2 linked regions of the Marichromatium purpuratum 984 genome follow. The protein of the gene in region 2 interacts with the protein of the main gene of each other region in a pairwise test. Links are inferred from orthologs where the notes say so. Each region holds a gene or a part of one and is shown on either strand. Other genes may lie near its edges.

The links.
Region 1: the proteins of recR (region 2) and recO interact in binary tests that used the Escherichia coli proteins (3 or more experiments, as listed by UniProt). The link is inferred for Marichromatium purpuratum 984 from one-to-one orthologs.

What each region holds. Positions count from the first base shown.
Region 1 is NZ_CP007031.1:1,968,613-1,985,410, forward strand. What follows is about bases 2,391-5,332. They hold recO (DNA repair protein RecO), read right to left. Parts: upstream 4,260-5,332; coding sequence 3,522-4,259; downstream 2,391-3,521. Other genes in these bases: MARPU_RS08715 (GlgC family sugar phosphate nucleotidyltransferase), read right to left, coding at 2,391-2,564; pdxJ (pyridoxine 5'-phosphate synthase), read right to left, coding at 2,713-3,501; era (GTPase Era), read right to left, coding at 4,269-5,171; rnc (ribonuclease III), read right to left, coding at 5,164-5,332. Also shown: MARPU_RS08705 (class I SAM-dependent methyltransferase), read right to left, coding at 70-651; MARPU_RS08710 (endonuclease III domain-containing protein), read right to left, coding at 670-1,335; more of MARPU_RS08715, read right to left, coding at 1,329-2,390; more of rnc, read right to left, coding at 5,333-5,841; MARPU_RS08740 (DUF4845 domain-containing protein), read right to left, coding at 5,838-6,230; lepB (signal peptidase I), read right to left, coding at 6,241-7,059; lepA (translation elongation factor 4), read right to left, coding at 7,202-9,004; MARPU_RS08755 (DegQ family serine endoprotease), read right to left, coding at 9,269-10,690; MARPU_RS08760 (SoxR reducing system RseC family protein), read right to left, coding at 10,778-11,248; MARPU_RS08765 (MucB/RseB C-terminal domain-containing protein), read right to left, coding at 11,252-12,223; MARPU_RS08770 (sigma-E factor negative regulatory protein), read right to left, coding at 12,207-12,767; RNA polymerase sigma factor RpoE, read right to left, coding at 12,900-13,478; nadB (L-aspartate oxidase), read left to right, coding at 13,838-15,466; MARPU_RS16665 (response regulator), read left to right, coding at 15,757-16,798. UniProt on the Escherichia coli protein: Involved in DNA repair and RecF pathway recombination.
Region 2 is NZ_CP007031.1:1,043,023-1,051,147, reverse strand. Bases 1-2,721 are described here. They hold recR (recombination mediator RecR), read right to left. Parts: upstream 1,799-2,721; coding sequence 1,202-1,798; downstream 1-1,201. Other genes in these bases: dnaX (DNA polymerase III subunit gamma/tau), read right to left, coding at 2,311-2,721; MARPU_RS04795 (YbaB/EbfC family nucleoid-associated protein), read right to left, coding at 1,818-2,141; MARPU_RS04805 (histidine triad nucleotide-binding protein), read right to left, coding at 778-1,122; minC (septum site-determining protein MinC), read right to left, coding at 1-583. In the rest of the region: more of dnaX, read right to left, coding at 2,722-4,125; MARPU_RS04785 (coiled-coil domain-containing protein), read left to right, coding at 4,614-5,858; MARPU_RS04780 (hypothetical protein), read right to left, coding at 5,846-6,385; MARPU_RS04775 (hypothetical protein), read left to right, coding at 6,570-6,971; MARPU_RS04770 (adenosylcobinamide-GDP ribazoletransferase), read right to left, coding at 6,985-7,734; MARPU_RS04765 (histidine phosphatase family protein), read right to left, coding at 7,734-8,125. UniProt on the Escherichia coli protein: May play a role in DNA repair. It seems to be involved in an RecBC-independent recombinational process of DNA repair. It may act with RecF and RecO.

The sequences.
Region 1 (16,798 bases), 920 kb from region 2 along the record:
AACAGAACCTATCCGCGCCACATCCCGACAACCGAACCGGTCAACAACCGTGCGGCTCGAACCCCTTGTTCAGCGGCGCTCGAGCAGGACGCTGAAATCACCGGCCAGATAGCCCTCGTGCACCCGCACGGTGGCGTTCAACTCGGCGGCGAGTGACTCGATCTCGGCGGGCCGGCGGCAGTTGTAGATCAGCGAGGTATCGCGGCCCTTGAGCAGGTTGAACACGAAACCACGACGGCTGGCGGCGAGACAGTTGCCGATGAAGGTCTGGGTCTCGTCCCAGGTGAGGATGTTCATGGCGCCGCTGCAGACGTAGTAATCGGCCTCGGGCAGCGGGTCGTGGAGCACGTCGCACTGACGGATCTCGCAACCGGTGCGTGCGCGCGCCGTCTCGATCATCGGTGCCATCACGTCGAGACCGAGATAGCGCCCCGGCGCCTGGTCGCGCTCGCGCAGATAGACGAGGAAGTCGCCGAAACCACAGCCGGCATCGGCCAGCTCGACGCTGGAGAGATCCTCGGGTAGCAACTCGCGCAGCACCCGGAAACGTACCCGCTGGGTCTCCTCGGAGATCCACTGCACCCCCTCGGCATTGGTGCCGTGGGCCTTGAGCGCGTCATCGTAGAAGGTCTGGTTGTCAATTCGTGGCATGATCTCGCAATCCTCGTCTCAGCGCTCGCTGGATGGTGCCGATGCTGGGCAGCACGCCCGCAGCGCGCAACCCGCGCAGACCGGCCTGGCCCGGCAGGCATGCTTGGCGTGCGCCACGATCAGCGCATGATACTCCTGCAACAGCGCGACATCGTCCGGCAGCGCCTGCTCGAACCAGCGGCGGATGCGCTCGTAGTCCTCGTCGCCGGCGAGCAACCCGAGCCGCGAGAACAGTCGCCGGGTATAGGCGTCGACCACAAAGACCGGATGCGCGAAGGCATAGAGCAGGATGTCGTCGGCGGTCTCCGGGCCGATGCCAGGGGTCGCCAGCAGCCACTCGCGCAGCCTCGGGGTGGCGAGCGCGGCGAGCGGCTCGAGACCGCCAGCGGCATGATAGCGCTCGCAGAAGGCCAGCAGGCGCCGGGTCTTGACCCTGTAGTAGCCGCTGGGTCGCAGCAGCTCGGCCAGGCGCGCCGGATCGAGCGCGAGCAGCGCCTCGGCACTCAACGCCGTCTCGGCGCGAACCTGGTCGAGCGCACGCTCGACGTGACGCCAGCTGGTGTTCTGGGTGAGGATGGCGCCGACCATGACCTCGAACGGGGTCTCGGCCGGCCACCACCCCTGGGGACCGTAGGTCGCGAGCAGGGTCTGATAGACCGTCTGCGGCGTGGCCGCCGCTACCACTCGATATCCCGGGGCACCACCACGATGCCCTCCTCGGAGACATCGAAGCGCTCGCGATCGCGTTCGAGGTCGATGCCAACCTGCTCGCCCGGCGGTACCGCCACGCCCTTCTCGACGATGCAGTTGCGCAGATGCGCCTCGGCGCCGACCTCGACGCCGTCGAACAGGATCGCCTCCTCGACGATGGCGCTGTCGCCGACGCGCACGCAGGGGAAGAGCATCGAGTGGTTGACCCCGCCGCCGCTGATCACGGTGCCGGCGGCGAGCATCGAGTTGACGAACACCCCCTCGTTGCCGCTGCGCGCGCCGGGCACGGTGCGCGCCGGCGGATACTGCCCCTGAGCGGTGCGGATGTTCCAATCGTTCTGATAGAGATCGAGCGGCGGCTGCGGGCGCAACAGCTCCATGTTGGCCTGATAGTAGGCATCGACCGAGGAGAGATCGCACCAATAGCGATCTGGGGTGACGCGACCGCGCGCCTGACCGAAGCGATAGGCACGCACCCGATGGCTCTGAGTGAGATGGGCGAGCACGTCCTTGGCGAGATGCCGATCCGGGGGCAGCGGGCCGACCTCGGCATCGGCGCTCTCGCGGCGAGCGAAGGCATCGAACAGCCAGCCGCGATCGAAGACATAGACGCCCATGGTCTCGAAGGCGCGTTCGCCCTCGATCTCGCCGGCGCGCTCAGCCGGCAGGATACGCACGATGCGGTCGTGCTCGTCGAGTTCGACGCGGGCCTGGGTCTGCGAGGGCGGCGCGCCGGGGTCGACCTCGCGCACCGCCACCGTGACCTCGGCGCGGGCATCGACATGGGCATGGACCACCTCGCTGTAGTCCATGCGATAAACGGCACTGCCGTCGAGCGCGAGGACCTGACGCGCGCGATTGCGCTCGATCAGGTTGCGGTTCTGGCGAATGGCATCGAAAGGCCCGGCATACCAATGCTTGCCGTCACGCATCTGCGCCGGCACCGGGATGATGAACTCGCCGAGTTCGGGGTTGTAGATCGACCAGCCATCGCGCAGGTGCTTGTGCAATGAGTGACTCTTGTACTGCGTGATCACCAGGACCTGACGCAGCCCGGAGTGCAGACAGTTGGCCAGCGCGAAGTCGATCACCCGGAACTTGCCACCGAAGGGAACGGCCGCCTTCGGGCGATGACGGGTCAGAGGCGCGGGGCCCACCCCGCGATCGATAGCAAGCAAGAAGATCAGGGTATCTGCGGACATGGCTCTTGGCTTTGGCTGACGGGAGCATTTTCCCGCGGCACAGTCTAGCCCGCAGATCGAGGTCGGGGAACGACGTCGGGCATGTTCCGATCGAAAGGGTCATGTCGATCGGGCGCGCCGAGCGCCCTCCCCCGACGGCGCCCGCCTCTCAGCGACGGCTGGCCACTGCGATCTGTGCACGCATGTCGCGCACCGCGCGATCGAGCCCGGAGAAGAGCGCGCGGGCGATGATCGCATGACCGATGTTGAGTTCGGTGATGCCGGGGATGGCGGCAATCGGCTTGACGTTGTCGTAGTCGAGCCCGTGTCCGGCATTGACCTGCAGGCCCAGCGACAGACCGTGCTCGACGGCGCGCTCGATGCGCGCCAGCGCCTCGGCGCGCGTCTGGCGGGTGTGCGCATCGGCATAGTGGCCGGTGTGCAGCTCGACGACCGGGGCGCCGATGGCGCGCGCCGCGTCGAGCTGCGCCGGCTCGGGGTCGACGAACAGCGACACCCGCACCCCGGCCTCGGCCAGACGGGCGCAGAACTCGGTGAGATGGGCCTGGTTGGCGATCAGGTCGAGCCCGCCCTCGGTGGTCAGCTCCTCGCGTCGTTCGGGGACCAGACAGCAATCGTGCGGGCGCAGCCGGGCGGCGATCTCACCCATCTCGGCGGTGGCGGCCATCTCCAGGTTCATCCGCGTCTGCAGGATGCCGCGCAGCAGCTCGACATCGCGGTCCTGGATGTGACGACGGTCCTCGCGCAGGTGCAGGGTGATGGCGTCGGCCCCGGCCTGCTCGGCGACCAGCGCCGCTTGGATCGGCTCGGGGTAGCGGGTGCCGCGCGCTTGGCGCACGGTGGCGACGTGATCGATGTTGACGCCCAGCAGCACCTCGTTGGCATGCGTGCTCAAGGGATTTCTCCTCGCTTCGTACGGTCGGGAAGGCGGCGCCATGACCGGCGTCGCCACTCAATCTAGTGTGGGGGTGAACGCTCACGCCCGCCATACCACTGCTGGAACAGTGCGCGGGTGCGCAACGGACGTTCGCCGAGATGCGGGGCGAGCATGGCGCGCAGCAGCGCCCGCGCCTCGCGCGCGCGTTCGGCATCGGTCGGCGCGGCGTCGGCGGCGAGCGCCTGCAGGGTGGCGCCACGGCAACACAGTCGCGGGTCATCGGTGACGGTGGCCGCGCGCAGCCCCTGCTCGGGCTCGAAGACATAGTCGGCGGTGGCGCGCACCGGCCGGCCGGTGGCGGTCTCGACATCGAGCGCGAGGCCATAGCCGAGGGCATCGAGCAGGCGCAGCTCGAAACGGCGCAGCACCGGCTCGAGGTCGTCTCCCGCGGCCAGCGCCGCGAGCGCGACCTGGTAGTCGTCGAGCAGTGCATCGTGCGGGTCCTCGCGACCGAGCAGACGCAACAGCAGCTCGTTGACATAGAAACCGCAGAGCAGTGCCCGACCGGCGAGCGCATAGGGCCGGTCCACGGCCTCGACCCGGGTCAGGGTGCGCACCTCGCCGCGTCCGCCGAGTTCCAGCCACAGCGGCTGGAAGGGCTGGAGCAGCGCGGCGCGCCCGCCAGCGCGGGCGCGCCGCGCGCCACGGGCGACTGCGGGCAGCCGCCCACGCCCGACACAGAACAGCTCGACGAGCAGGCTGGTGTCGCGATAGTCGTGCCGGTGCAGGACGAAGCCGTGACAGGCGCTGGCGCTCACCGCCGCCGATCAGTCCTCGCTGTAGCCGAGGCGCGCGAGCGCGGCCTCGTCGCTCGACCAGCTTTTCTTGATCTTCACCCAGACCTCGAGATGGACCGGGCAGTCGAAGAGCTTCTGCATCTCCAGACGCGCCTGGGTGGCGGTGGCCTTGAGCGACTCGCCCTGCTTGCCGATGATGATCGCCTTCTGTCCCGGGCGCTCGACCCAGATCAGGGCATTGATCATATAGCGCCCGTCGACCGCCTCGAAGCGCTCGATCTCGACGGTGGTGCGATACGGCAGCTCCTCGCCATAGCGCTGGGTGAGCTGTTCGCGCAGCAGCTCGGCGGCGAAGAAGCGCTCCGAGCGGTCGGTGAGCTGGTCCTCGGGGAAGATCGGCTCGCCCTCGGGGAGCGCGGCGAGCACCGCCTGCTCCAGCGCCTCGACCTGACTGCCGCGCGCCGCCGAGACCGGGAACAGCTCGCGGAAGGCGTGACGCTCGCCCAGGGTCTGGAGGAAGGGCAGCAGCGCCTCCTTGTCCTCGACCCGGTCGACCTTGTTGACCACCGCGATGCACTCGACCCCGGCGCGAGCGACGGCGGCGAGCGCCTGCTCGTCCTCCTCGGTCCAGCGCAGCGCCTCGACCACGAACAGGATCAGATCGGTGTCGGCGAGCGCGGCGCGCGCGGTACGGTTGAGATAGCGGTTGAGCGCACTCTCGCCGCGACGATGGATGCCCGGGGTGTCGACGAACAGGATCTGTCCCTCGGCGCGGGTCTTGACCCCGAGGATGGAGTGACGCGTAGTCTGCGCCTTGTGCGAGGTGATCGCGAGCTTCTGGCCGAGGATGCGGTTGAGCAGCGTCGACTTGCCGACGTTGGGGCGCCCGACGATGGCGACGGTGCCGCAGCGACCGGTGATGGCGTCATTCATGTTCGAGGATCTCCAGCATGGCCTCGGCGGCCGCCTGTTCGGCACGGCGCCGGCTGGTGCCGGTGCCTCGGGTGGTCAGATCGGCATCGCCGAGCGCACAGACCACGGTGAAGGATTGTGCATGCTGATCACCCTCGATGGTGATCACCGTATAGCCCGGTAGCGGTCGCTTGCGCGCCTGGAGGAACTCCTGCAGCCGGGTCTTGGGGTCCTTGCCGGAACGGTCGATGCTGGTCTGCTCGAGACGCTCGGCGAACAGCTTGGCCACCACGGTATTGGCCACGGCGAAGCCACCGTCGAGATAGACGGCGCCGAGCACCGCCTCCAGGGCATCGGCGAGGATCGAGTCGCGGGCGTGACCGCCGGTGCGCAGCTCCCCCGCCCCCAGGCGCATGTAGTCGCCCAGTTCGATGCCGCGGGCGAGCTTGGCCAGCGACTCGCGCTTGACCAGGCTCGCGCGCAGACGGCTGAGCGTGCCTTCGGCGGCCTCGGGGAAGCGATGGCCGAGCGCCTCGGCGATCAGCAGCCCGATCAGGGCATCGCCGAGGAACTCGAGACGTTCGTTGTTGTTCGGGCCGACGCTGCGGTGCGTCAGGGCCTGTTCGAGCAGTTCGGGGCGGGCGAACTCGTGCCCGAGCACACGGGCCAGCCGTCTGGGGTCTGCATTCACTGAGTGCTGATTTCCACCTGATTGTGGAACGTAAGCACGGCATCGACGTTGAAGAACAGATGCGTGCGACGTTCATACTCGAGGACCACGCTGAGTCGGTCGGCATCGGTCCGCTTGATGACGAACTCCTGCGCCGAGACCGAGGTGATCCCGTTGATATCGAGATTGCGCATGAGATAGTCGGTGATCTTGCGCGGATTTCTGCCCACCGGCTCGACCGGATCCTCAAGCCCGTCCATCACCGACTGGATGGTCAGGTTCTGCATGTAGACCGGTCCGAGCTTGAGCAGCAGGGTGATGAAGAAGGCCGCCAGCCCGACCAGGATCGTGAAGGAGAAGAGTCCCAGCCCGGACTGACGCGCGCGCGGAGTGTTGATCGCCGTTGGCATCCTGAAGACCTCAGTCGATTCCGTCGCCGAGTCGCGACCAGGCGATCGGCAGGCCATCGCGGGCACCGTCCCAGTGCATCCAGATGCCGAACGCCTTGCCGACCAGATTCTCCTCCGGGACGAAGCCCCAGCAGCGACTGTCGTTGCTGTTGTCGCGATTGTCACCCATCACGAAGTACTGCCCCTCCGGCACCTTGACCGAACCGAAGGCGAGCACCCGGCAGCCGGGCGGCAGATCGGGGGCGCGCGAACGGGTGAGGATGCTGTGCTCGACCCCGTCGAGGCTCTCGAGGGCCTCGCGCGCGCCGCTCATCTCTCGCCCGGAGCCGACACCAGTGTAGCGCCCGATCGGCAGCTGGGCCACCGGCTCGCCGTTGAGATAGACGGTCTTGCCGCGATAGCCGATGACGTCGCCGGGCAGCCCGATCACCCGCTTGATGTAGTCGGTCGAGGGCTCGAGCGGGAAGCGGAACACCACTACGTCGCCACGCTCGGGCTCGCCGATGTCGACGAACTTGGCGTTGAGCACCGGCAGACGCAGCCCGTAGGCGTACTTGTTGACCAGGATGAAGTCGCCGGTGAGCAGGGTCGGCATCATCGAGTTGGAGGGGATGCGGAAGGGCTCGACCACGAACGAACGCAGGATCAGCACCGCGAAGATCACCGGGAAGAAGGCGCGCGCATACTCCACCACCACCGGCTCCTTGACCGGGGCGCCACCGGCGGCGGCACGGCGACGCGGGGCAAGCCAGCGCGCGTCGAGCAGCCAGATCGCGCCGGTCACCACGGAGGCCAGCACCAGGAAGGCGGGAAAGTCGAAGTTGGTCATTGCGTCTGCAGGGTCTCTTGGTCCTTAGGGGATGGTCCGTGCCCCGGGGGGCGACAGGCGACGGCGGGCGCGTCCACCCGAACGGGCGAGCGGCGAGTGACGGGCGCCGGGGCCGCGCGCACCGGGCGCGCGGCCGGCGGGCTCAATTATCCTTGCCGACCTGGAGCACGGCAAGGAAGGCCTCTTGCGGGATCTCAACCTTGCCGACCTGCTTCATCCGCCGCTTACCGGCCTTCTGCTTCTCGAGCAGCTTGCGCTTACGCGTGGCGTCACCGCCGTAGCACTTGGCGGTGACGTTCTTGCGCAGCGCCTTGACCGTGGTGCGGGCGATGATCTTGGTGCCGATGGCCGCCTGGATAGCGACCTCGAACATCTGCCGCGGGATCAGCTCCTTCATCCGCTCGGTGACCTCACGCCCGCGCGACTGCGACTGCGCACGATGGACGATCGAGGACAGCGAGTCGACCTTGTCGCCGTTGATCAGCACGTCGAGCTTGATCAGGTCGGCGGCCTCGAAGCGCTTGAACTCGTACTCGAAGGAGGCGAAGCCACGGCTGACCGACTTCAGCCGGTCGAAGAAGTCGAGCACCACCTCGCTCAGCGGCAGATCGTAGGTCACCTGCACCTGGCCGCCGAGATACTGCAGGTTCTTCTGTACCCCGCGCTTCTCGATACAGAGGGTGATGACCGCGCCGAGATAGTCCTGCGGGACGAGGATGTGGGCCTCGATGATCGGCTCGCGGACCTCGTCGATCTGGTTCGGCTCGGGCAGATTGGCGGGGTTGTCGACCTTGATCAGCTCGCCGTCGTTGCGCAGCACCTCGTAGACCACGGTGGGCGCGGTGGTGATGAGGTCAAGGTCGTACTCGCGCTCGAGCCGCTCCTGGATGATCTCCATGTGGAGCATGCCGAGGAAGCCGCAGCGAAAGCCGAAGCCGAGCGCCTGCGAGACCTCGGGTTCGTAGTAGAGCGCGGCGTCGTTGAGGCGCAGCTTGCCGAGCGCCTCGCGCAGGTCCTCGTAGTCGTCGGTGACCACGGTGTAGAGCCCGGCGAAGACCCGCGGGCGCATCTCCTTGAAGCCCGGCAGCTTGGCGCCGGGGTTGTCGGGATGGGTGATGGTATCGCCCACCGGCGCGCCGTCGATCTCCTTGATACCGGCGATGAGGAAACCGACCTCGCCGGTGGAGAGACACTCGCGGTCGGTCTTCTTCGGGGTGAAGACGCCGACCGCATCGACCTGATGGGTACGCCCGGTGGACATCATCTGGATCTTGTCGCGACGACGGATCTCGCCGTTGACCACCCGCACCAGCGAGACCACGCCGACGTAAGGGTCGAACCAGGAGTCGATGATCAGCGCCTGCAGCGGTGCCTCGCGATCGCCTTCGGGCGCCGGGATGCGCTCGACCAGCGCCTCGAGCAGATCGGGGATGCCGAGACCGGTCTTGGCGCTCACCCGCAGCGCGTCGGTGGCCTCCAGGCCGATGATCTCCTCGATCTCGCCGATCACCCGCTCGGGCTCGGCCGAGGGCAGGTCGATCTTGTTGAGCACCGGCAGCACCTCGAGCCCCTGGTCGATCGCGGTGTAGCAGTTGGCCACGCTCTGCGCCTCGACCCCCTGGGCGGCATCGACCACCAGCAGCGCGCCCTCGCAGGCGGCGAGCGAACGCGACACCTCGTAGGAGAAGTCGACGTGACCGGGGGTGTCGATGAAGTTGAGCTGGTAGGTCTCGCCGTCGCGCGCCTGATAGTTCAGGGTGACGCTCTGCGCCTTGATGGTGATCCCGCGCTCGCGCTCGAGGTCCATGGAGTCGAGCACCTGGCTCGACATCTCGCGATCGGTCAGGGCTCCGCTGACCTGGATGAAGCGGTCGGCGATGGTCGACTTGCCGTGATCGATATGGGCGATGATCGAGAAGTTGCGGATATGGGAGAGATCGGTCATCGGGATTGCGTGTGCGCCCAGCGGCTGATGAATGCGAGTGATCGCGCTGCCGGCCGATCGACGGCGCGGTATCGCGACAGATAGCCGCTCATCTTACCAGAGGCGCGGGGGACGGCGCATCAGCCAGCGGCGCATCAGCCAGCGGCGCATCAGCCATCAGCCATCAGCCATCAGCCATCAGCCAGCGGCCAGCGGCCAGCGGCCAGCGGCCAGCGGCCAGCGGCCAGCCCAGGATAGCCGCGCTGGCCGAGGCCGGTACCCGGATCATTCGGGGTCGGGCATGCGGATGGCGAAGAACATCCGTCCGTCGCTGCGTTGCACCAGCACCGCCACCGAGCGCCCCGGCTCGATGCCGGCGAGGATCTGCTCGAAATCTGCGGGGTCTGCGACCGGTTGGCCGTCGAGCATCAGGATGAGATCGCCAACGCGCAGCCCGGCGCGCTCGGCCGGCCCCGGCTCGAGGGCCTCGACCATCACCCCGCCCTGCTCGACGCCGAAGTGCTCGCGCTGCTCCGGGGCGATGGCGCGCACCACCAGACCGATACGGTTGGCCGGGGTCTCATCGAGCGCCGGCGGCGCGGCGAAGGCGTCCTCCTCGGGCAGCTCGGCGATGGTGACCGAGAGGCTGATCCGCTCGCCACGACGCAACACCCTGAGTTCGGCCTGCTCGCCGATCGGCGTCACCCCGACCAGCGGCGGCAGGGCGCTGGAGGTGAGCACGTCCTTGCCGTCGAAGGCGAGGATCACGTCGCCCGGGCGCAACCCGGCCGCCGCCGCCGGGCTGTCGGCCAGCACCTCGGCGACCAGCGCACCGCGCGGCTGCTTGAGGCCGAAGCTCGCGGCCAGTTCGCGGGTGACGTCCTGGATCATCACCCCGAGCCAGCCACGGGTGACGCGCCCCTTGGTCTTGAGCTGCTCGATCACGTCCATGGCGACATCGATCGGGATCGCGAACGACAGCCCCATGAAACCACCGGTGCGGCTGTAGATCTGGCTGTTGACGCCGACCACGCGGCCATCGAGATCGAACAGCGGCCCCCCGGAGTTACCGGGATTGATGGCGACATCGGTCTGGATGAAGGGGACATAGTTCTCCGAGGGCAGATTACGCCCCTTGGCGCTGACGATACCGGCGGTGGCCGAGGACTCGAAACCGAAGGGCGAGCCGATCGCCAGCACCCATTCACCGACCTGGAGATCCTTGGAGGAACCGATGCGCACCGCCGGCAGGCCCTCGGCGTCGACCTTGAGCAGGGCGATATCGCTGCGCTTGTCGGTGCCGACCAGATCGGCGACGAACTCGCGCCGATCACTGGTGCGCACCACGATCTCGTCGGCGCCCTCGACGACGTGTGAGTTGGTCATCACAAAGCCGTCGGAGGAGACGATGAAGCCGGAGCCGAGCGAGCGCGACTCGATATCGTCGGGCAGTTCGCCCTCCTCGCCGAAGAAGCGGTCGAAGAAGTCGCGCAGCGGCCCCTCATCGGGCAGGTCGGGGATGGTGAAGCCGTGCATCTCGGAGACCGAGGATGTGTGCTGCTTGGTGCTGATGTTGACCACCGAGGGGCCGTTCTCGGCAACCAGGCTGGCGAAGTCCGGCAGGGTACGCCCGACGGCCATCCCCGGCGCCAGGGCGCAGCAGAGCAAGGTGGTCAGAGCGAGCGAGAGACGGGGTTTCGAGCGCATGGTTGCTCCTCAAAGATTCATCGGCACGGCCGAAGCCGCGTGACTGGCGGGTTCGCGGGCGCCTGGAGCGACGGGCGCAATCAGCCGTCAGGGCTCGACCAAGGTCACCCGCTGCGTCTCGGCGCCGAGACGACGGATCACCTCCGGCTGGCGTGATGGATCCCGGGCCAGGGCACGGCTGTAGCCGCGAAGCCACACCAGTGCGAGAGTAAGACCCAAACCGGCCCCGAGCAACCCCAGCGGATCGGACGCGGCGCCACCGAGTGCGGTTCCCGCCACGGCCCCGAACACCAGCCCCAGGGTCGGTGCCAGATAGGCCGCGAGCGAGAGTCGAAGCACGTCCTGCGCCGAGATCGCCAGGACCACCTCGTCGCCGACCTCGACCCCGACCCGATCGAACGCGCGAACCTCGGCGAGGCGACGGGAGAACAGCCGCTCGAGCAGCGATGTGCCACAGGCGCCACGCGCGGCACAACCGCCACAGACGCTGCGCCGCTGGGTCTGGACGCGGACGTGATCACCCTCGCGGGCGATCACCCGCCCCTGTTCCTCAATCATGGATCAGTCCTCGGCGTGACGGCGCACACCCGCCACCGCCGCCTCCACGGTCGCGACCGGCACCTCGCCGACCGCGGTGATCTGATAGCCCTCGCGCCACGCCCCGGCAGCATGCACGGCACCGATGTTGGTCGCCCCTTCGAGCCCAGGGTCCTCCGTCTGCTCGACATAGATCGAGTAGGCCGAGAGCCGATCGGTGAACAGGAAGTGCTCGAGCACGCCGCCATCGTCCTGTGGGATCCGATGATAGGTCACCAGCTCGAACCCGAGCGGCTGATCGGCGAACCGCCACTGCGGCGGCGGCTCGGTCACCGGCGCCTCGCGCACCCCCTGAGGCGCGGCCTCGGGTTCGGTGCCATCGGCGGGATGGAAGGTGAGGGTGGCGAACATCAGCTGCTCGAGCGCCTGCTCGGAGCGGTCGATCAGATCGGACTTGAGCGGCAACGCGGTCTCGCGATCGATATGGAAGCGATAGCCGTATCTCAGCGCATCACGCGGAATGATGCCGATCACCTCGGTATCGCGCCCGGCCACCCGGCCCCGGCCCAGACGCTCGACACGATAGTGCTCGCCGAGGCGCTCGGGATCGATGCCGTTGGTATCGATCAGGCCGCCACCGCCGGCGCTGCGTACCGAGATGCCGTAGCCGTCGCGCATGGTGCAGTTGACTCGCCGGGAATCGCGCGAGAGCGCCCGCACCGGACCACTGAGCGCAACCAGACGCTCCTGGGTATGGCCGGCGGCGACACGATGGATCAGGTGCAGGGTCTCGAGCTGGTTGTCATGGAGATAGACCAACGTGCCCTCGTAGCTGAGCGCGCGCAGCGCCTCGGACATCCGCTCGAGCAACTCGGCAACCGGCGCATCGGTCACGACGCGCGCCTGCTGCTCCGAGGCCCCGGCCAGGGGCGTGCTCAGACACAGCAGGAGCAGACAGAGTCGACGGGCCGACCAGGGATTAGCGAGGCGATTCATAACCGACGAAGGTTGCATAAGGCAGCATGCCCTTGGCCCCGCTGGCGGAGGCCGTGTCTTGATGAGTGACCAGGAACAGGTCGAGCTTGTTGGCGAGATCCGGGCGATCGAGACCCCAGCGTCCGTCGCCGACGGTGACCACCGCAGGCGGCGGCACCTGACGCTGCGCCGTGACCGGGAAACCACCGTCGAGTCGGTCGCCGCCCAGGAAGAACAGTGGCGGTACCGCGAACACCGCGATGAAGGCCGCAGCCGCGGCCAATGCCATCCCCGCGGCCGGCGCCAGCGCACGGCGCGGCTGGAAGCGATGACGCTGATGGAACACCAAGGCGTCGGCCGCCACCTGCTCACGCACCGCATCGGCCACCCCGGCGCACGACGGATCGAGCCGCTCGCCGCGGATGGCGTGACCGATCATCTGATAGCTTGCCCAGGTATCGCGCAACGCGTCATCGCGCGCCAGCGTGTCGAGCAGGCGCCCGGCACTGGCGGAGTCGAGTTCGCCATCTTGGAGTTCGGAAAGTCGTTGTCTTAGCTCGGTCATTGGTTCACGCCTGCGCTGGGTTCTGTCACTGTCTCGGCCTTGCACCCGAGGTCCACGCATCATCGCGCGAGCCGAGCGCTGTGCCACCCAAAGCCCGAACGGACATGCCGCACGGGCGGTTGACGCCCATATTCAGGGCTTGAGCAATGGACGCAATCGCTTGTCGATCGCGTCACGTGCCCGAAAGATGCGCGAGCGCACGGTGCCGATCGGGCACTCCATGGCATTGGCGATCTCCTCGTAGCTCATGCCCTCGAACTCCCGCAGCATGATCGCCGTGCGCAGGTCATCGGGCAGGTCGTCGAGCGCGGCCTGGACGGTGCGCGCAATCTCGTCGCCGAGCAGCTCGCGCTCGGGCGTGGCGCCATCGCGCAACCGCCCGCCGCTTTCCATCTGCTCGGCCACCTCGGCCTCGACATCACCACCCGGTGGACGCCGTCCCTGGGCGACGAGATGATTCTTGACGGTGTTGACGGCGATCCGGTAGAGCCAGGTGTAGAAAGCGCTCTCACCGCGAAACCCCGGCAAGGCGCGATAGGCCTTGAGGAAGGACTCCTGGGCGACATCCATCACCTCCGCCGGGTCGCGCAGATAGCGCGAGATCAGATTGGAGATCTTCTGCTGGTACTTCAGCACCAAGAGGTCGAAGGCACGTTTGTCACCGGCCTGGGCGCGCTCGACCAGCTCCTGATCGGCTTGACGCTCAGACATGGGTCACGACCGCCGGTCCCCCGACCATCGGCTCCGTTGGCATGGACAGCTCCCCGGTTAGGAAGTTCTTCGGGCAGGGTCGCAAAATTCCGACTCCACCCGTGCGAATCAAAGCATGCAATCCTGACCGGAATCGGTCGAAGCGGCAAGTCCGCACGACATCCACGGCCCCATCGATCAAGCGCCGCCACTGGCGCGACACGGCACGATGGCGGCCTGTGGACTGGATTTCCCGCTCCCGGCAGCATAAAAATGAAAGCAGCCCCGCGCCACGGCGTGGAGACGACTCCGGCCCCGAGCATCCCCACGGGACCGGGGCCACGAACCATTCCTGTTCCCTATTGCAGCGAGTCCCGACCATGCCAGCAACCGTTCATCGTCATGACGTCCTCATCCTCGGCAGTGGTGCCGCGGGGCTCAGTCTCGCGCTGCGACTCGATCCCGATCTCTCGGTCGCGGTGGTCTCCAAGCGCGAGTTGGTCGAGGGCAGCACCCTCTACGCTCAGGGCGGGATCTCGGCGGTGCTCGACGAGCACGACTCGATCGAGTCGCACGTCCAGGACACCCTCAAGGCCGGCGCCCATCTGTGCGATCGCGAGATGGTGCGGATGGTCGTCGAGCGCGGCCCCGACAACATCCGCTGGCTGCTCGACCAGGGCGTCGAGTTCACCCGCGACGAGGCCTATCAGAGCACCGGCGGCTATCATCTCACCCGCGAGGGCGGACACTCGCACCGGCGCGTAGTCCATGCCGCCGACGCCACCGGGCGCGCGGTGGCGACCACGCTCGAGGCGCAGGTGCGCGAGCGCGCCAACGTCTCGCTCTACGAGCAGCACATCGCCGTCGACCTGATCACCACCAAACACCTGCCGGGCAGTCGCGACCACCGTTGTCTCGGCGCCTACATCCTCGATCTCGGCAACGGGCGGGTTGAGACCTTCATGGCCCGCTTCGTGGTGCTCGCCACCGGTGGTGCCAACAAGGTCTATCTCTACACCAGCAACCCCGACGTCTCCACCGGCGACGGTATCGCCATGGCCTGGCGCGCCGGGTGCCGGGTGGCGAACATGGAGTTCATGCAGTTCCACCCGACCTGTCTCTATCACCCCGAGGCGCGTTCCTTCCTGGTCACCGAGGCGTTGCGCGGCGAGGGCGCGCGGCTGTTGCTGCCCGACGGCGAGCGCTTCATGCCGCGCTTCGACGAGCGCGCCGAACTCGCCCCGCGCGACATCGTCGCACGCGCCATCGACCACGAGATGAAGCGCATCGGCGCGCCCTGCGTCTATCTCGACATCTCCCATCGCCCGGCCGAGTTCATCGTCGAGCACTTCCCGACCATCCACGCCCGCTGTCTCGAGCTGGGAATCGACATCACCCGCGATCCCATCCCGGTGGTGCCGGCGGCGCACTACACCTGTGGCGGCGTGATGGTCGACAGCCACGCCCGTACCGACCTCCCCGGACTCTATGCCAGCGGCGAGACCGCCTATACCGGGCTGCACGGGGCCAACCGCATGGCCAGCAACTCGCTGCTCGAGTGCCTGGTCTACTCCGAGCGCGCCGCCGAGGACATCGCCCGCCTGGCGACCAAGGTCGAGTTCGCCGCCGATGCGCCGGAGTGGGATGAGAGCCGGGTGACCGAGCCCGACGAGGAGGTGGTGGTCACCCACAACTGGGAGGAGCTGCGCCGCTTCATGTGGGACTATGTCGGCATCGTCCGCACCACCAAGCGACTGCGGCGCGCCAAACGCCGCGCCGACCTGCTCGCCCACGAGGTGATCGAGTACTACGCCAACTTCCGGGTGAGCAACGACCTCATCGAGCTGCGCAATCTGCTCGAGGTCTCCGATCTGATCATCCAGTCGGCACTGCGCCGGCGCGAGAGCCGCGGGTTGCACTATACCCTCGACTTCCCGCGCCGCGACGCCTCGCAGCGCACCCCCACCATCCTCATCCCCGATCGCTACGTACCGCGCGCCCGGCACTGATCAATCCGGCGGGTATAGCCGGGGAGAGGGTCGCCCCGAATGCGTCTCGAATCACAGCGAGGCGCATGTATCATTCTATATAATTAAGCACTTGAACCCACAGACGAGCACCAGGTCGGTCCTCTCGCACGCGCTACGCGGACCGCGACGCACCACCTGTCCATCGCCCGGAGTCCAGCGCGCATGTCATCCCCGCAGCCCGCCCCTCCTCGCCGTCGCATACGCGCACGGCGCGGCACGATCGATGACGAGCGCGCAACAACGACTCGCCATCTCGCACAGCCAGCGCGATGAGCTGGACGCCGCGCCCGGCCTCCTCGCTGCGTCACCTGCTGCCGCTGTTCGCACTGATCCTGGTACTGCTGATCAGCGCCTTTTCGGTACTGCTGTGGTGGATCCAGGAGCAACGACTACGCGAGATCGTCGCTGCCGACATCGACGAGACCGCGACCGTCTTCGATGCCGTCCTCGACGACCAGACCGATTGGCTCAATGCCCTCGCCACCTCGGTGGCGATGGACACGACCACCCGCGAGGCGCTCGCCGCGCGTGATCCCGAGCGTCTCGATCGACGCTGGCGCGCCATGTTCGAGCGGCTACGCGCGCGCAATGGCCTCACCCACTTCTACTTCATCGGCGCCGACCGGCGCGCTCTGCTGCGACTGCACGCCCCCGAGCGCGCCGGCGACCGGATCGACCGCTTCACCGCGCGCCAGGCCGAACGCGACGACAGCGATGCCCAGGGCATCGAACTCGGCCCGCTCGGGACCTTCACCCTCAGAGCGATCAGTCCGATCCACGATCAGGGGCGACGCATCGGCTATGTCGAGGTCGGCAAGGAGATTGAGGACATCCTCGCGTCACTGTACGCCCCCACCGAGACCCGGCTGGCGGTGATCATCCGCAAGCACCTGCTCGAACGCGGACAATGGGAACAGGGCATGCGATTGTTCGGACGCGAGAGTGACTGGGATCGCCTGAGCAACAGCGTCATCACCTACAGCTCTCCAGGGGGCATCCCCGCCGGCCTGGACCCTGCCATCGAGCAGATCGATCGCCCCGGTCGTCGTCACTACACCCCCGATCGCGAGCTGATGATCGATCACACCCGCTGGCGGCTGTCGCTGCTGCCGCTCGATGATGCCGCCGGACGGCACGTCGGCGACCTGCTGCTGGCCCACGACCTCACCAGCGAGGCCAGCGCCTTCAGTCAACACATCCGTACCTGGGGGTTGGTCACCATCTTGCTGCTGACCGCGGCGCTGAGCGCCAGCGGACTCCTGGTGAGGAGTGCCAGACGACTGATCCGTCGCCAACAGACCGAGCTGATCG
Region 2 (8,125 bases):
CCAGGTCACCGTTGACACCCGCCATCGCGCGACCGCGCAGCGGGCCGTAGACATGGATGTTGCCGTCGGCCATCAGTTCGGCCCCGGAGCTGACCGCCCCGACCACCGAGAGGTCGCCGCCGGCGGCATAGTGACGCTGCCCGGAGCGCACCGGACGGGCCACCAGCATCGAGGCGCGCGCCGGCTCCTCGGCGGCGGCGTGCTCGGCACCCTCGGCGTTGGCGCTACCCGCCCGCGCGGCACGCGAATAACTCTCGCCCAGCACCGCCAGCTCCATGGTCTCGGCGCTGGCGTGCTGTGCCTTGCTGCCGCCCCGTACACCGAAGGGGATCATGCCGTAACCACGCAACAACCCCACCAACAGCGGGAACTCGACCTCGCCGCCGGCAAAGTCGCCGAGATCGATCACGATCGGGGTGTTGCGGAAGAAGTCGGGGGCCTGGCCGACCTTGGCGCTGAGCTGATTGGCCACGGCTTCCATGTCGTCACCGAGCAGTCTGAAGATCGGCAGGGTGAACCCCGCCGCCTTGAGCTCGAAGGCCGCTGCGGCCTCACCTTCGAGCGATTGTGGATTCGCTGCCATAGTGTGATCTCGAGCGTCTCGCGCCCCCAGGTCTCCATGCTGTAGTCCCGCCGGCCGCTGCAGCGCGGACGACCACCCTGTCGAGCGGCAATGCTACCCGTTCGACGCGCGCCGGCATAGAGTGAGAGGGACGAAGCGTCGTCATGGATCCGCCAGCCGGCGGTATGACGCGACGCCCCGTCAGCCCACCGCCCTCAGCCTGGCGGCCATTGCAGCGCGCGACCACCGAGCACGTGCAGGTGCAGATGGAACACCGTCTGCCCGGCACCGGCGTTGCAGTTGATCACGGTGCGATAGCCACCCCGGGCGATCCCGGCCTGTTCGGCCACCTTGGCGGCGACCAGCAACAGCTTGCCGAGCAGTTCGGCATCTTCCGCACCGGCCTCGCTGAGAGTCCGGATCGGTTTGCGCGGGATCACCAGCAGGTGGGTGGGCGCCTGCGGACTGAGGTCGCGGAAGGCGACGACGTCCTCGTCCTCGTAGACGAGGTCGGCCTCGACCTCGCCGCGGGCGATCTTGCCGAAGATGGTATCGGTCATCCTGATGTTCGCTCCCAAGATCGAGATATCGCCCCGCTCGGGGGCGGATGACCGGCGCGGCTCTGGCCCGCCGGTCCCTTCAGAAGGCGCGGCGCCCGGCAAGGGCGAGCGCCAGGGTGCCGCCGTCGAGCGCATCAAGGTCCCCGCCCAGGGGCACGCCCTGGGCGATCCGGGTGACCGCGACGCCCTGCACCGTGGCCAGCTCGGCGACGAACTGCGCCGTCGCTCCGCCCTCGACCGTCGGGCTGATGGCGAGCACCAGCTCACGCACCACGCCCTCGGCCAGCAGCGCCTCGAGCCGGTCGAGTCCCAGCTCGGCCGGACCGATCCCGTCGAGCGGCGAGAGCCGCCCGCCGAGGACGAAATAGCGTCCACCGAAGTCGGTGGCCTGCTCGATGGCGACGACCTCGGAGGGCTGCTCGACCACGCACAGCAATCCGGCATCGCGGTGGGGATCGGCGCAGATCGCACAGCGCTCGCGTTCGGTCAGGGTGCGACAGCGATCGCAGTGACCGATACGAGTCATCGCCTCGGCCATCACCCGCGCCAACCGCGCCCCGCCCTCGCGATCACGCTCGAGCAGGTGGAAGGCGATGCGCTGCGCCGACTTCGGCCCGACCCCGGGCAGACAGCGCAACGCATCGATCAGCTGATCGAGCAGGGCCCGCTCGCTCATGCGCGCTCGACCAACGGACTCAGAAGGGGAACTTCATGCCCGGAGGCAGCGGCATGCCGGCGGTCACCGACGACATGGTCTCCTTCATCTTCTCGGCGACACGCTGGGTGGCGTCGTTGATCGCCGCCGAGATCAGGTCCTCGAGCATCTCCTTGTCGTCGCCGAGCAGCGAGGGATCGATCTCGACACGCTTGGTCTGGTACTTGCCGTTCATGGTCACCTTGACCATACCGCCACCGGCCTCGCCGGTCACCTCCTCCTCGGCCAGGCGTGCCTGCGCCTGCTGCATCTCTTCCTGCATCTTCTGCGCCTGCTTGAGCAGGCCACCGAGTCCAGCTTTCATCTTGGATCTACCTCGTTGACGGGTGATTGGGGACATCGCGCCCCCGGCGGGGACAACGCATGACGCGACGCTCGCAGTGGCGCACGCGTCGCGTGCCGGACGCAAGGATACATGGCTCGAGCGGACGCGGGGAGGCATCACAACGGCCAGCGCCCGGCATGCGCGTGACTCAGCCCTGCGGCTCGATGCTGCCCGGGACCCAGTCGGCGGCGAGCTGCTCGCGCATCCGCTCGGCCACCGGGTCGGCGTACATCGTCTCCTCGGCCGCGCGCTGGCGCGCCTCGGCCTCACGCACGCGACGCTGAGCGAGTGTCTCCTGTTCGGGGCGGGCAATCTGGAACTCGAGGCGCACCGGCTCGCCGAGCGCGCCCTCGAGCGCCTCGCGCAAACGGCTCTCGGCCGTAGGCACACGCAAATGCTCGACCGCCGGGTCCAGACTCAGCAGCAGGCGGCCATCGGCCCAGTCGAGAAAACCACAGTTGTGCGCCAGCTCGCCGGCGATCCCACGCACCCGCAGCCCGGCGACGAGCTGCTGCCACTGCGCCGGGGAGCGGAGGTCGGGACGGGGGGCGGTGACAGGCGCGCGCGGCGATGATACAGCGGGCGCTGGCGCCGACGGCTCGGAGATCGGACTCGGGTCGGCGACCTCCCAAGGCGGCACACCAGCGGCGGGCGCACTGTCCGGCGAGGGCGCAGCAGGCACCGCCGCAACGGACGCAGGCGCCGATGGCTCGGGAGCCGGGAGCGGCGCCGGGGCGGCAACCTCCCAGGGTGGCGTACCAGAGGCGTTCGGGCCACGGCTCGGCGCTGGCGCACTCTGACGGGGTGCGGCCGGGGGGGCGGGACGCGGATCGGGAGGCCGACGCGCAGCGGGTGCGCCGTCGGGCTGCCCGGCGGGCGAGGCGGGGCGGAAGGCGAGCGCGCGCAGCAGCACCATCTCGAGTCCGGCGCGCGGATCCGGCGCGAGGGCGAGATCGCCCTGCCCGGTCAACGCAACCTGGTAGTAGAGCTGCACGTCCTCGGGCGAGAGGCGCGCGGCGAGGGCGCCGAGACGGTCCCCATCGGGATCGTCGGCGGCAAGCAGCCGCGGCACCTGCTGAACCAGCGCCAGACGATGCAGCAGCGCGATCAGCTCGCGCAGCAACTCGGCGTAATCGGGGGTGAGCGCGGCGACGCGCTCGACCTCGGCGAGCAGCGCGGCACCGTCGCCGCTGGCCAACGCCTCGACCAGCGCCAGCACCACCTCGCCGTCGAGGGTGCCGAGCATGGCGCGCACCTCGGCCTCGACCAGCTGACCGCCGCCGAAGGCGATCGCCTGATCGAGCAGGCTCAGCGCGTCACGCATGCTGCCATCGGCGGCGCGCGCGAGCTGGGCCAGCGCCGGGGACTCGAACGCCAGCCCCTCGGTCTCGAGCACATGACGCAGGTGCGCGCCGATCTCGTCGGGCAGCAGACGGCGCAGGTTGAACTGCAGACAGCGCGAGAGCACGGTCACCGGCAGACGCTGCGGATCGGTGGTGGCGAGCAGGAACTTGACGTGCGGCGGCGGCTCCTCGAGCGTCTTCAACAGGGCATTGAAGCTGTGCGCCGAAAACATGTGCACCTCATCGATGAGATACACCTTGTAGCGACCGTGCGCCGGGGCATAGGGGACGTTGTCGAGCAGTTCACGGGTCTGGTCGACCTTGGTGCGCGAGGCCGCGTCGACCTCGATCAGATCGACGAAGCGCCCGGCATCGACCTCGCGACAGGTCGCGCACTGACCACAGGGATGTGCGCTCACGCCCTGCTCACAGTTGAGCGACTTGGCGAGGATGCGCGCCAGGGTGGTCTTGCCGACCCCGCGGGTACCGGTGAACAGATAGGCGTGATGCAGCTGGCCGCGATCGAGCGCATTGGCGAGCGCCCTCACCACATGCTGCTGGCCGACCATATCGTCGAACGACTTGGGGCGCCACTTACGGGCGAGCACCTGGTAGGACATGCGCGACTCGAATCGGTCGAAACTCTGTTGCAGGGCGCGCACGCGGGCGAGCGCGGGGAGCTTCCTAAGGGTGGCGTCTGGCGTCGCGGACCGAGGCCGGCGTCAGCGCGGAATCTGGGGCGGCAACCCGCGCCAGCCACACCCCGGCACACGCTTCAACCGCTGCGGCTGCTCCCTTCCGGGCCTGACCGGGTTCACGATCTCACGTTGCGAGGGGACCGACACGGGTCACCATAACGCTCTTGCAACCATCAGACGATGACGACAAGAGCGCGAGAGATTAACAAAGTGCGCCACGGAAGACAAACCGGGAGCCAGCTACCAGCTACCAGCTACCAGCTACCAGCTACCAGCTACCAGCCGACAGCTATCAGCTTACAGCCCTGGAGGCTGGCGGCTGGCGGCTGGCGGCTGATAGCTGGCCTCGGCAAGCGCGCGCGGCGCTGCTAGAGTGGGACGAGTTCCGCAACCGCCCGACCCCGACCGCCATGCGCCCGATCTCGCTGACCCCACTGCTGTTCGCACTCGCCCTGCCCGCGCCGAGCCTAGCGCAGGAGCCCGACACCGATGCCTGGGAGCGCGCTCAGAGCACCGCCGCCGCGTGGTGGCAACGTTCGCGCGAGCTCGCCGATCAGGCTGCGGCCGACGCCCGGCGACTACTCGGCGACGACGGCGCCGACCTCGGTCGCGCCTGGGAGCGGGCGCGCCCCGAGCTGGAGGAGGCGCTGACCCTCACCGAGCGCCAGGCGACGCTGCCCGAGCGCGCCTGGTTCGGTCCCGACCGCAACTCCAACCAGGCCGAGATCGACGCCCTGCTCGATCGCGCCGTCGCGCTGCTCTCGGTCTCGCCAGCGCTCGCCCAGCGTGCGCGTATCCGCGAGCTCAACGCCCGTATCGTCGAGCTGCGCGCCCAGATCGCCGAGTCCAGACAGCAGCAGCTCACCGCCCCCGAACAATCGACCCTGCTCAAGACCCGCGCCGACCACGCCGCGGCGATCGCCCGCGACCAGCGCGAGATCACCGAAGTCGAGGCCGAGATCGCCGCGATCGAGCGCGGCTTCGCCGCCGAGCTGCGTGCCATGGGGCTGGACATCGATGACGAGCAGGTCCGCTTCCTGCTCTCGACCGTGGTCGGCGACAACGTCGTCGAACTCGGCATCCTCTTCGACAACGTCCGCACCCTCACCGAACAGCTCGAGGCGCTGGTCGCCGAGAGTGGCGAGGATCTGGAGAGCGCGCGTCGCTACTACGGACTCTACGTGGTGCTGCTGCAGACCCTGGAGCACCTCCACCGCCGTATCGAGCACCAGATCGAGGACGACTACCTGCCGCGCATCGACGCCATCGCCGAGCGCGCCCGCACGCTCGCCGCCGAGACCCGCACGCTCAAGGCGCAGAACCCCGAGCGCGCCGCGCTGCTCGAGGCCAACCTCGAGGCGCAGCGCGTCACCGGCGAGGCGGCGGCGGTCTATCGGGGTTATCTCGAGGACCAGGCACGCCAGATTCGCACCGCGCGCGCGCAGCTCGCCGGCGACATCGCCACCGCCTGGAACACCTATCAGACGGTCAGCCTCTCGGGCGAGCTGGTGGGGCTGGTGCGTGCCAGCCAGCGCCTGCTCGAGGCACTGATGGAGCGTCAGCTCCCAACGCTGCGCCCGTTCGAGAACCTGGAGATGGAGCGCGAGATGCTGCGCCTGACCGAGCGTCTGCGCGGCCCCGATCAGGGCAGATAGGGATAGGGCTCGGCGCTGCCCAACGGGGCGTGACCGAACACCAGCTGACCGGCGGCGCCGTCGCTGAAGGCGAGTCGGCCGATACCGTTGCGACCGCTGAGATCGCGCACCAGATCCGCCCAGCCGCTGCGCCCGTCCTCGCAGTGGAATTCGTAGATCGCGGCCGGATCGCCGGAGAAGGCGCTGTAACCACCGCGACAGCGGGTCTTCGGGCTGGTCAGATTCAGTTCGCCGGTGAACAGGGTCGAGCGATAGTCGCCGCTGAATACCTCGCCGTCGACCACCGCCACCACCGGCCCCGAGGTCGAACGACCCGGCGAGGGCACCTCGGGACGGGGACGGTCGAGATTGTCGATCACCTGGCTGACACAGGTGGCATAGACCTCGATCTCGAGGTGCTCGCACAGCCGCCTGCCGTACTCCTCCGGCGGCACCTCGACGGCGATCCCGCCGAGACGCTGCGGCGGGATCAGCGCACACCCCGCAAGCAGACCGAGCAACACAACGGGCACGACGATTCTGGACATGGCGTTCTCCCTCGGCGACGGCGGCGCGGCGCGCGCCCGCCTCGACCCTCGACCGACCGCGGTCAGGCGCGGCCCCCGAGCGCCCATTGTATGTCATGCGGATGCACCGGGGCGCGATTGCCGCTACAGTGACCGCAACCGCGCCAGGGTCGAGGCGCGACCGTCACATCCCCGGAGCCTCCCGATGAGACTGCGCCAATCGTCACCGCATCCCTTTCGTCGATCGCGACGTGGTGTCGTGCTGGCCCTGGCGCTGAGCCTGCTCGGCGCCTGCAGCGACCCGCTGCTGAAGGACCAGCCCCTGCCCCGTCAGCTCGCCATCGCCGCCTGTATCGGCCAGTGCGACAGCGCCCGCGCGCATTGTCGCGAGCACGCCCGCGCCGACTATCGCGACTGCGAGGCCGGCCATACCGAGGCCTTCCGCGACTATCGCTGGTGTCTCAGCGAGGTCGGCACATTCAACGGTGAACTCGATTGCGGCTACCCCTGGTGGTCGTGCGCCGAGAACCTCTACGGCTACTGCGCCAACCGCCATCGCGCATGCCGCGAGGCCTGCGCCGCCGACCCGCACCAGCTGGCACGCTGAGCCGCGGCGCCGCTCAGCCGCCGAGCAGCAGCGCTGCGAGCACCACCAGGGCGATCTCGGTCAGCTCGACCAGGGCACCGGCGGTATCCCCGGTGAAGCCGCCGAGCCGGGCGAGCATGGCGCGGCGCGCCAGCCACAACACCGCCAGGGCGCACCCGACCAGCACCAGACCCAGTCCGCCGAGCATCAGCACACAGCCGATGAAGGCCGCGCCGCTCGCCACCCAGGCCCAGGTGCGCCCGAGATGGGCGACCTGATCGCTGACGATGCCCTGGGTGCGGGCATAGGCGGTGGTGAGCAGTAGCGGCGGCAACACCGCGCGCGCGAGCAGCGGCACCCAGAGCAGCAGCCAGGCCGCCTCGACATCGAGCAACAGCTGCAGCGCGCTCCACTTCAGCTGCAGCGCCAGCCCCAGCACCGCCACCGCCATCGGCCCGCTGCGCGGGTCCTTCATGATCTCCAGGGTGCGGGCACGATCGCCGAGCCCGCCGATCCAGGCGTCGGCACTGTCGGCCAGGCCGTCGCAGTGCAGCCCGCCGGTCGACCAGGTCCAGAAGGCCAGCAGCAGCGCCGCACCGAGCAGCGGGTCGGTGTGCTGCGCGGCGAGCGCGGCGAGCGCGAGCAGCGCGCCGAGCACCAGCCCGACGGCCGGGTACCAGGCCACCGAGCGGCCCTGGTCGGCGGGGTCGACCACGCCGGGGTCGGGAAAGGGCAGCCGGGTCAACAGCCGCCCGGCGGCATAGAAGGGAACGAGATGGGACATCAGGGACCTCGATGGGTCACCAGGCTGGGGCGGCCCGGTGAGGGTGGGACACGGACGCGACTGCGCCCGGCATGGACGACCTCGAGCAGGATCATCGCCCGCGGCGGCATCTCCAGCACCTCGGCGAGGATCGCGCGAATCACCCCGCCGTGGGTCACCACCAGCGCGTCCGGCCCGCCGCCGTCGAGCAGCGCGCGCCAGGCCGTGCGGGTCCGGGCGAGGAAGTCAGGCATCGGCTCGCCCCCCGGCGGGGTGAAGCCGAGCGGATCATCCCACAGCCGCCAGCGTTCATCCTCGGGGAGCTCGCTGGCCGAGCACCCCTCCCAATCGCCGAAGTGACGCTCTGCCAGCGCGGGTTCGAGCACCAGCTCGAGCCCGCGCCGTGCGGCCA